3 regions of the Sulfurovum lithotrophicum genome follow, and region 2 is predicted to be linked to each of the others. Evidence: riboswitches for the same ligand, from Rfam matches in the RefSeq annotation. Region 2 holds a riboswitch; each other region holds the start of a gene.
What was found. Region 2 has a riboswitch for cyclic di-GMP ahead of YH65_RS02975 (PAS domain-containing protein). Riboswitches for the same ligand answer to the same signal wherever they lie in the genome.
Positions count from the first base shown of each region.

Region 1 (3,285 bases), 230 kb from region 2:
AGTGAATCTCTCAGACTCCCCGCACCCGAACGGGCAATGATCTCAAGCGCTTCTTTTTCGTACTCAATCTTTTCAAGGTTCATGATATGCTCAAGGTGACTGAGTACAAGATTTTGGGGGATCTTCTTGAACCTGAAGTGTTGTGTCCTGGAGAGGATGGTCGCAGGTAGTTTCAGCGGATCGGTCGTTGCCAGAATGAATTTGACAAAATCGGGCGGCTCTTCCAGGGTCTTAAGTAAAGCGTTAAAGGCCTGGTTGGTCAGCATATGGACTTCATCGATAATGAAGATTTTGTAGCGTGCAGAGCTGGGTTTGTATTTGGTATGCTCGATGAGGTCTTTGATATCGTCGATACCTCTGTTGGAGGCAGCATCCATTTCTATGATGTCCATATGGCGGTTCTCCGCAGCCATGATACAGTGGGTACAGGTACCGCACGGGTGAGAGGTGGTTCCCTCTTCACAGAGCAGCGCTTTGGCAAAAATACGGGCAGTGGAGGTCTTGCCGCTTCCCCTGAGACCGGAGAAGAGATAGGCATGAGAGAGTCTGTTGCCATCAAGTGCAAGCGAGAGCGTCTGGGAGACGGAATCCTGTCCGATGAGGTCATCAAAGGTGGCAGGACGATATTTTCTTGCTAAGGCTAATGACAAAAGAGCTCCTCATTTTTAGTAATATATTGTAGTCTATTTTTACTTTTGATTGGTATAATCAAAGAAATAAAGATTAGAGGCAGTACTATGAAAGCTGGTGCAGTAGGGATAAAAAAAACAATGCCCTGCAAGGTCAGGGTTGAGTGGTTCAAATACGGATTTGAATCCGATAATGTGATACTTTTCAATAGAATATGAAAAAAATTGCATAATTTTTAAAAATATGATATAATGAGCTCGTAATAAAAATATTGTTGTGCCAAACCTATCGTGAGGTAGGGACGGAAAGCCACGAGTCTGAGGATTCAGATAGTCGGGTTGCCAATACTCTCTTTCATACTGTTGTGAATTTAGATAGTATTCTATCCATCCTGATTGTCTTAAACCTTGTACTTAAAAAATACAAGAAGGACATTAAAATGAACTACATAAATACACAGCTGGAATTTCTTTATTCCATTCGAAGATTATTCAGTTTAGTACCTTCCCCCGAGTTATATATTGATCAAAGCATAAGGCTTAAATGGAATTATCCCATATTTTTCAGATCACTCTTTTTCTATATGATTCTAACTTCGATTGTTTTTGCGACAGCTCCGACTATAGAAGGGGAATCTGTTCAAAGTGTTATACCCGGAGAAATGTACCAATTTCAGCCAACAGCGAATGATGTAGACGGTGATTCGTTGATTTTTCGTATCAGAAATATGCCATCATGGGCAACATTCGACAAGAATACGGGTATCTTGCGCGGGACACCGACAGTATCAGATGTCGGCTATTATAGTCATATCAATATCGGAGCATTTGACGGGGAAACAGTAACATGGTTATATCCGGAGAAAACGGATGGTTATACCCTTCTGGTAAATACGCCGCCAACGATCAGCGGTACTCCCGAAAAAGATAAAATATTGCCTGGGGAGACTTTTAGTTTTAAACCTGTTGCAAGTGATGAGGACGGAAGTCCTTTACGCTTTAAAATATACAATCAACCGGCATGGACGGTATTTAACAGTGAAACAGGAGAACTCACGGGTACCCCCACAACAGACGACAGGAGACGATATACATTCAATATTGGTGTAACAGACGGTCTTGAAACACGATGGTTAAACGGCAGTAAAACGGATGGTTTTTATATCAAGGTACTTAATACTGCTCCTGTCATCAGCGGAACGCCAGCGGCAGAAGTCCTGGTTAACGACAATTATGTTTTCCAGCCGGATGCGAACGATGCAGATGGTGATGCGATCACTTTTACCATAAAGCACAAACCGGTATGGGCCACATTCGATACCGAGACGGGAAGGCTGAGCGGTACACCGTCGAAAGCCTTCGCCAACCAGACCTTTGAAGACATTATTATCATTGCCAAAGACGGCAAAGGAGGGAAAGCACCGCTTCCGGCTTTCAGTATTACGGTAGTGAACAATCCTCCTGTCATCAGCGGAACGCCAGCGGCAGAAGTCCTGGTTAACGACAATTATGTTTTCCAGCCGGATGCGAACGATGCAGATGGTGACACGATCACTTTTACCATAAAGCACAAACCGGTATGGGCCACATTCGATACCGAGACGGGAAGGCTGAGCGGTACACCGTCGAAAGCCTTCGCCAACCAGACCTTTGAAGACATTATTATCATTGCCAAAGACGGCAAAGGAGGGAAAGCACCGCTTCCGGCTTTCAGTATTACGGTAGTGAACAATCCTCCTGTCATCAGCGGAACGCCGCCGGCAGAAGTCCTGGTTAACGACAATTATGTTTTCCAGCCGGATGCGAACGATGCAGATGGTGACACGATCACTTTTACCATAAAGCACAAACCGGTATGGGCCACATTCGATACTGAGACGGGAAGGCTGAGCGGTACACCGTCGGAAGCTTTTGCCGATCAGACCTTTGAAGACATTATTATCATTGCCAAAGACGGCAAAGGAGGGAAAGCACCGCTTCCGGCTTTCAGTATTACCGTACGGAATGCAGCTTATTATGATCCTGCCATTCTTGTGGGTGAGCCTGCAACGATCGCCAGGGCAGGTGAAGAGTACAGTTTTGCTCCATTTGTAGATTATTCAGGTCCCGGTTCACTTACATTTAGTATTGTCAATAAACCGACATGGGCAATTTTTGATACGAAAACTGGCAAACTCAGTGGTATACCAGGATCGAATGATATCGGTAAAACCGCAGATATTGTTATCAGTGCTTCAGCCGAGAACGATACTACTTCAAGTATGAAATCTTTTGATATCAATGTTGTCGAAACTTCCGCATCCAGGAAAGATGCATTCAAACTTCTGATACAATCAACCTTTGGGCCTACGGAACAGAGTATGGAAGAGGTAATGCAAATGGGTATCGAAGGTTGGGTAGATGCACAGCTTAATGCCCCTTCTGCATATGACAGCAATACGGATACACATCTGACATATTTGGAACGTCATATTGAACTTGCAAAAATGGCTAACTCCATATGGGATCAGCCTATAGAGGATTATATTGACGGTACTGCCAAATTTACCCGAACCAGTCTAGGTATCTATCGAAGTGTCTGGTTTGAAAATGCGCTGAATGCTTCGGACCAGCTCAGACAGCGTGTTGCGTTTGCTTTGAGCGAGATACTGGTTAT
Region 1 is NZ_CP011308.1:395,700-398,984, forward strand. Features, by position in the region: gene YH65_RS01945 (DNA polymerase III subunit gamma/tau) at 1-650, opposite strand, end outside; cyclic di-GMP riboswitch class I at 899-976, shown strand; gene YH65_RS11170 (DUF1800 family protein) at 1,214-3,285, shown strand, end outside.
Region 1: another riboswitch for cyclic di-GMP. It lies ahead of YH65_RS11170 (DUF1800 family protein); the one in region 2 lies ahead of YH65_RS02975 (PAS domain-containing protein).

Region 2 (3,285 bases):
GGTAGCATCCGGCATCAGGGGCAGCGGTATCTTCTGGTTATAGAGCTCCATCACCTCTTTCATATCCGCCGCACCATCACGTCCTGCAAACTCCACGTTCACATCGAGACAGTGTGCCCCGTCACGTACCTGTGCCTGGCCCACGGTCAGTGTACCTTCATAGTCACTCGCAATAATGAGCTCCCTGAATGCTTTGGATCCCGTCGCGTTACTTCGCTCCCCAATGAGCAAAGGTGCAGGTTTCTGGAAAAGTTCTGTCGTATTGAAAAGCGATGCGATGGAAGGCTCGATGGTTCCTGTGGATTTCTTTGGTATTATGGTCTCTACGGCTTTCTTGAGTGCCTGTATATGCTGCGGCGTCGTACCACAGCAGCCGCCAAGAAAACTTACACCGTCAAACTCCGTAAATTCCAGCTGTTTTTGCGTGAATTCGTCCGGTCCCATCGGATAATAGGTATACCCCCCGCGGTTTTGCGGCAAGCCTGCATTGGCATGTACGGAGATAGGAATATTGCACAGTTCACTCAGCGTTTTGAGATGTTTCTTCACCTGATCGGGACCGGTTCCACAGTTGAAGCCAAGAGAGAGAATGTCAAACGGCTCCATGATCGTCACAATGGTGGCTGCATCCGTACCGATGAGCATGGAGCCGCTCAGTTCAATGGTCACAGAAACCATAACCGGCAGTTCAGCACCACGATCTTTACCGGCATCCTGACAGGCATGCAGTGCTGCTTTGATCTGAAGAGGGTCCTGACATGTTTCAAGTAAAAATACGTCGCATCCACCGTCGATCAGCCCCAAAGCCACTTTTTTGTAGCCCTCATACATCTCGTCATAATGAATATGTCCAAGGGAAGGCAGTTTGGTTCCCGGGCCGATGGAGCCGAGTACGAATTTCGGTGAAACCTCTGTCCCATACTCCACACAGATCTCTTTGACCAGTTCCGCCCCTTTTTTAGAGAGCTCATAGGCACGCTCACCCATCTGGTATTCATCGAGTACCCAGGGCATGGTACCAAAAGTATTGGTTTTTATCAGGTCAGCACCCGCCATCGCGTAGCGTTTATGGATACGTTTGATCAGGTCGGCTGCAGTATCGTTGAGCAGTTCGTTGCAGCCTTCCTGCTCTTTGCCACTGTGATCGATCCACGCTTCTTTTGGTACGTCAAGATCCTGTATCTGCGTACCCATAGCACCGTCTATGACCAAAATACGCTTTTCCAATAGTGAGTTAATTGTTTCGGTAACAGACACACGCTTCCTTTTATCGCGTATAATACGCATAATCTTTAAGTGCAATTGTAGCAAAGTATCGTTAAAGTCATTGAAGTCATTTTTAATACTTTGTTAATATATTAAAGTAAATCAGTGATATAATCATCTAAAATAAATTGAAAAAGCCAAACCTGTTGCAAAACAGGGACGGAAAGCCATGGGACTCATGAAGTTTGCCAGGTTATCATGCCTCCCTGATACGCCTTTCAAACCGGTTTTATTTTTTCTAAAGTCATACAAGGAAAAAAATGGGAAGAACAATCAAAAACATTATTACAGATAAAGAGATCGTCAAGCCTGATCCCGTCGATGAAGAAGTTCCTTTCGACGGCGGTGTCATGATCACGGAAACGGATACAGCCGGTATCATTACCTATGCCAATCGTAAATTCAGAGAGCTGACAGGATATACAAAGGAAGAACTGATCGGTTCACCGCACAGCATCAATCGACATCCGGACATGCCAAAAGCTGCGTTCAAAGGTTTATGGGAGACGATCAAAGGAGGAAACTACTGGGAAGGCTATGTCAAAAACATGACAAGTGAAGGCAAATACTACCTTGTCGTGGTCTGGATCAAACCGAAATTCGATGAAGAAGGGAATATTGTAGGTTATATTGCGGGACGTAAGATTCCCGACCGGGATTCTATGAACAAAGCACTTGCCCAGTACAAAGAGATGAAAGCCGCTGAATAAAAATTGCGGACTTTCAATACTGTATTTTTATAACGTTTTTTTAGCTTCCTGAAGTGCGGCGATAACCGCATCGATATTCTCTTTTGGAATATGTACTTTCCAGTCCGGTTCTTCGGTACCTGCCTGAAGAGAGATCCCTATGCTTGCCACACTTTCACTTCCTGCACCGTAAGGCTCACTGATCGTTGTTATCGTGATCTTTCCGTCCTTTGTGCCGCTCAATACCAATTCGTCTATTTTAGTTATTGTTCCGCTCATAAAAACTCCTAAAAAATAATTTTATAGAAACGATTATAGCACAAATACTCTAACTATTTTTTCTTTTTGATCAATCCGGATATTTTAGCCTGCAGACGAAGCCACATTCTATGTTCGATCGCCGGGAAACCGCCATAGGTCTTACCGCCTTCAAGTGACTTCGTCGCCACACAACGTCCCACCAGTGTCGAGAAATCACCGATACTCAAATGCCCGGTGGTGGCACTCTGTCCTCCCATGACCACATTCCTGCCCAGTGTTGAGGAACCGGAAAGCCCCACCTGAGAAGCGAACAGACAGTGTTCCCCTACATCACAGTTGTGTGCGATCTGTATGAGGTTGTCTATCTTGGTGCCTTTTCGTACATAGGTCGTACCAAATACCGCTCTGTCGATCGTACAGTTCGCACCGATCTCGACATCATCTTCGATGACCGCATTGCCGTTCTGATAGATCTTGACATGTTCTCCTGTTCTTGTATGGGCAAAACCGTATCCGTCAGAGCCGATGACCGTACCGCTGTGAATGATGCACCGCTCCCCAATCTGCGTACCGTGGTAGAGTGTTACATTGGGATGCAGGAGCGTGTTTGAGCCTACAGTCACATTGTCACCCAGGTAACAGCCAGCCAGAATGGTCACATTGTCACCCAGGGTCACATTTTTACCGAAACGCACCTGTACATCAATATCGCAATTTTTACCTCTCTTGGGGACATCTCCCTTTGTCGTGATCTTCTGCGTGAAGAGCCTGGATGCCAGTGCGAGTTTCAGGTAAGGTTCATCCGTGATCAACGCAATACTCGTTTCAGGCAGCAGTTTGGCATGCTTGGCATCGATCAATACAGCACCTGCTTTGGTCTTAGAGAGTTGGGAGGCATACTTTGCATCGTTAAAAAAACTGAGTTGGGAAGGAGAGGCTTCACTGAGCGTATGGATACCATCGATATCGATATCTCTGCCCTGATAATCCAGTCCGATCGTTTCTGCAATTTGGGAAAGTTTGTAAGTCATATCGATCCTTCTGTAGGGTGTGCAATTTCACACCATAT
Region 2 is NZ_CP011308.1:624,089-627,373, reverse strand. Features, by position in the region: gene metH (methionine synthase) at 1-1,257, opposite strand, end outside; cyclic di-GMP riboswitch class I at 1,393-1,467, shown strand; gene YH65_RS02975 (PAS domain-containing protein) at 1,527-1,976, shown strand; gene YH65_RS02970 (hypothetical protein) at 2,004-2,234, opposite strand; gene lpxD (UDP-3-O-(3-hydroxymyristoyl)glucosamine N-acyltransferase) at 2,288-3,247, opposite strand.

Region 3 (3,285 bases), 320 kb from region 2:
TCTTTTCAACCAAAAATTCTTCCTGGCGGAACTTCAGACTGCAGTTGCCAGAGCAAAAAGAGAGAACAGTCCACTCTCCATCTTCTTTTTGTCGGTAACAAACCTGAAGGGTGGGATTTATGATGCGAAGCAGCAGAAACATCTTGCACAAAAAATAGCGCATGTTATCAGTATGTCCACAAGGGACAGCGATACAGTATGCCGTTACGATGAAGAGCATTTCGCCATACTCATGCCCATGGCAGACAGAGAAGCTGCACTCCATCTTGAAACACGTCTCAAGACAGCATTGTCACATTATGAATTCCATGTAGATCCGCAACCTGAATTTGATTTCATAACAACACAGTTCGACAACAGCGAAACGGAAGAATCATTTATAACGCGGAGCAAGAATTGATGTAAGAGCTATGAGAGCACGGCACCAAAAAGTATTTACTCTCCAAAAGAGAGTAACGAAAGGTAATGCTTTACAGACCATCCAGCGTTTCGATAAGCAGTTCTATCTCATCTTCATAGGAAGTGGCCTGTTTGGCCAGACGAAGATAGGCTTTGAGAAGCTTATCGGGTTTATTGTCTGTATGCAGGTTGACACCGGCATCCGAGAGGTCCTTGTTGACAAAATCCGCAAAATCATCTTCAAGTTTAATTTCATAGCGGTTGCCGCAGACAGTAAGTCCTACATTTTTCATATTCAAATCCTTCAGATATAGAAATTAAAAATCAGAAGATCAATTTTTAATTGTTACCTTTCAACTGTACTATGACAGCAGCGCCTCAACTTGTGCGATTATTTTTTCGATCTCTGCATCTTTTTCAGCTAATTCCCTTTTCAGTGAATCGATTATAGTATCTTTTTCACTTTGGGAACCAGACATATTTGCAAGCTCTGCATTGAGTTGCTCATTTTCATTTTTGAGTGCTTCGTAATCTGCTTTCCATTGCGTAATCTTTTCCTGTAGTTTCTGTAAGGCTGTCATCGTTCGCTCCATGATAATATTTTTTCTGAAACGCTATCATAGCAAAAGAATCAGAAATTGGAAATTAGAAATTGGAAATATCCTGTATAAAACAGCATCTCCTCCAACACCAAACCAACTTGCTTTCTATTTTCTGAATTTGGATTTAATAAATATTTAAGTTAAAATAAAATACAATTAAATTTAAGTTATTGTTTTAGAAATGCTAAACCTATCGTGAGGTAGGGACAGAAAGCTATGGGTCTCATGTAGATTGCCAGGTTGCCGATATGGACAATAAATAGAGAATACTATCTCAGTAGAGTTTTTTATTTACATATTTTTTGTAATCTCCCCCCCCCTGTCTTTTCTGTCCCTTAAATTTTTTATATTTTAAAGGATCATTATGTATTCTCTATACAGACCAATAATAGTTTTGCTATCTCTTCTGTTTATTACTACAGGTATGGAAGCCGGAGGAACAAGCTTTGGTATCACCATCAAAGCTACTCCACTTTCCTATGATGAGTTTTCACTCCCCAGATTAACAGATGATGAGTTCAATAGCCTTTCTACCGAAAAAAAATACAAAGTGGCCACCAAGCTTTACAGCACTCTGTATTATGGTACTGACATGAATGATATTAACACCAGTATTCAATCGGGTACTTTTATCAGTCAAACCTATGACATGTTCGATCGGGAGAACAGTGCTGCGGAAGTCAGTGACGTGGAAGAATTGATTGGCCAGTATTACAGTGCCACCAAAAACGGTCAAGTCATAGTACCGATCCTGGCAAGACTGTTTCATTTGACACCCGGGAAAACATACTTTAACCATTGGGCCGCCTATGTATTGGCCCAGAGTATACTTTATTGTCCCGGACTGGAACTTCCCAATGTCAAAGAAACCGATGCCTATGCTGTCTACTATTCCAATCTTGTAAATGAACTTAATGCCGGTTCCAGTTTGCAGTGGATCACTTTTAAACATATGATATCACAATCCAATTGGAGACGGTTCAAGAGCCCTGAGGACAATGGCCGTGAAATGCTGGAGATCTACCTGTACGATATGAATGACAGTCACGTACCTTTGGCTGCACAGGCACTACAGAACTGGAAACTTGATAGAGGCAGCAATACGTTGGTCATCGAGGAAGGAAAGGGAAATACAGAACCGATCACTGACCTGTTCGAAGGTACCACGGTTACCAGCGGAACAGATTTTTACAGCAGCCTTGTCCTTCAACCTGACTTTTTGCCCACTGTGACCAGAAGATTGGTGAATATCTATTTTTCAACTTATACGGATACACAAAAAGACGATATCGTTTCCCAACTCGTTATGAGCAATCCAACAGCATGGACAGACCTCCTGAAAGAGATCATCTATTCCAGGGAGTATTTATTGAATTCCAACAGAATACGCTCCTTTGAGGAACTCTTTCTCCCTATAGCCAAAACAGTGGACTGGCATCCACATAGTTCTTCTTTTTTCACCCTCTACGATGCTTTGGATAAGATGAATCAGGCATCTATGGCATACAAGCTGGGAAGAGCAGTCAGTGCACCCCTCAATACTTATTCTTTTGCCTGGATGCACAAAAGTTTAAGGGATAACCTAATGACCAAATTTGAAAAGAACTCCTCTTTTGTATCGATTGCCGACGGATGGGGCTTGAAAGAGATATTTGCTGTTATTCCAGATACGCTTACAACCAATGTAGAGGTAGCCGAATATATGGTGCATTCTCTTTTCATTTCCACAATCGGAAGGGATGCTACGGCCAATGAGCTTCAAATGTTCAAAGACCTTGTAGATCCAGACAAATATGATCCCGATCTGTTCAACAGCTATGGCAGGCTGGTATTAACAGGAAGCGACAATCCTGACCTGGATGCAAAGATGCGGGGATATATCGCCGATCTTATCCTTGATTATATTTCCAGACTTGGCGAAACATATCAATTCATAACAAATTCATAGGAGAATATCATGAAAAAGAACATTCAACGTCCAGAAGAACATATCGACCGACGAACCTTTATGAAAGGTCTTGGTGCTTTAGGCCTTTCTTCTGTATTCCCCAGTACTTTGTCTGCTGCCGCTCTGGACTACGATCAGATCCAGTTCGATCCGAATATCTACAACGACAACAATGCCCAGACCATTATTGTTTATCTTACAGGGGGTGCTGCAGAATTTGCAGGGAACCTCACAAACCTGGACGAGATAAACAGTGCAAGCCAGAATCCCTATCCTCTCCCCTCCATGACACCTACACAAAACAACTGCTGGCTGGAAGCAGGAGGTGACAGCATC
Region 3 is NZ_CP011308.1:308,900-312,184, reverse strand. Features, by position in the region: gene YH65_RS01535 (GGDEF domain-containing protein) at 1-400, shown strand, start outside; gene YH65_RS01530 (hypothetical protein) at 471-692, opposite strand; gene YH65_RS01525 (DUF3450 domain-containing protein) at 762-992, opposite strand; cyclic di-GMP riboswitch class I at 1,175-1,249, shown strand; gene YH65_RS01520 (hypothetical protein) at 1,366-2,949, shown strand; gene YH65_RS01515 (DUF1501 domain-containing protein) at 2,959-3,285, shown strand, end outside.
Region 3: another riboswitch for cyclic di-GMP. It lies ahead of YH65_RS01520 (hypothetical protein); the one in region 2 lies ahead of YH65_RS02975 (PAS domain-containing protein).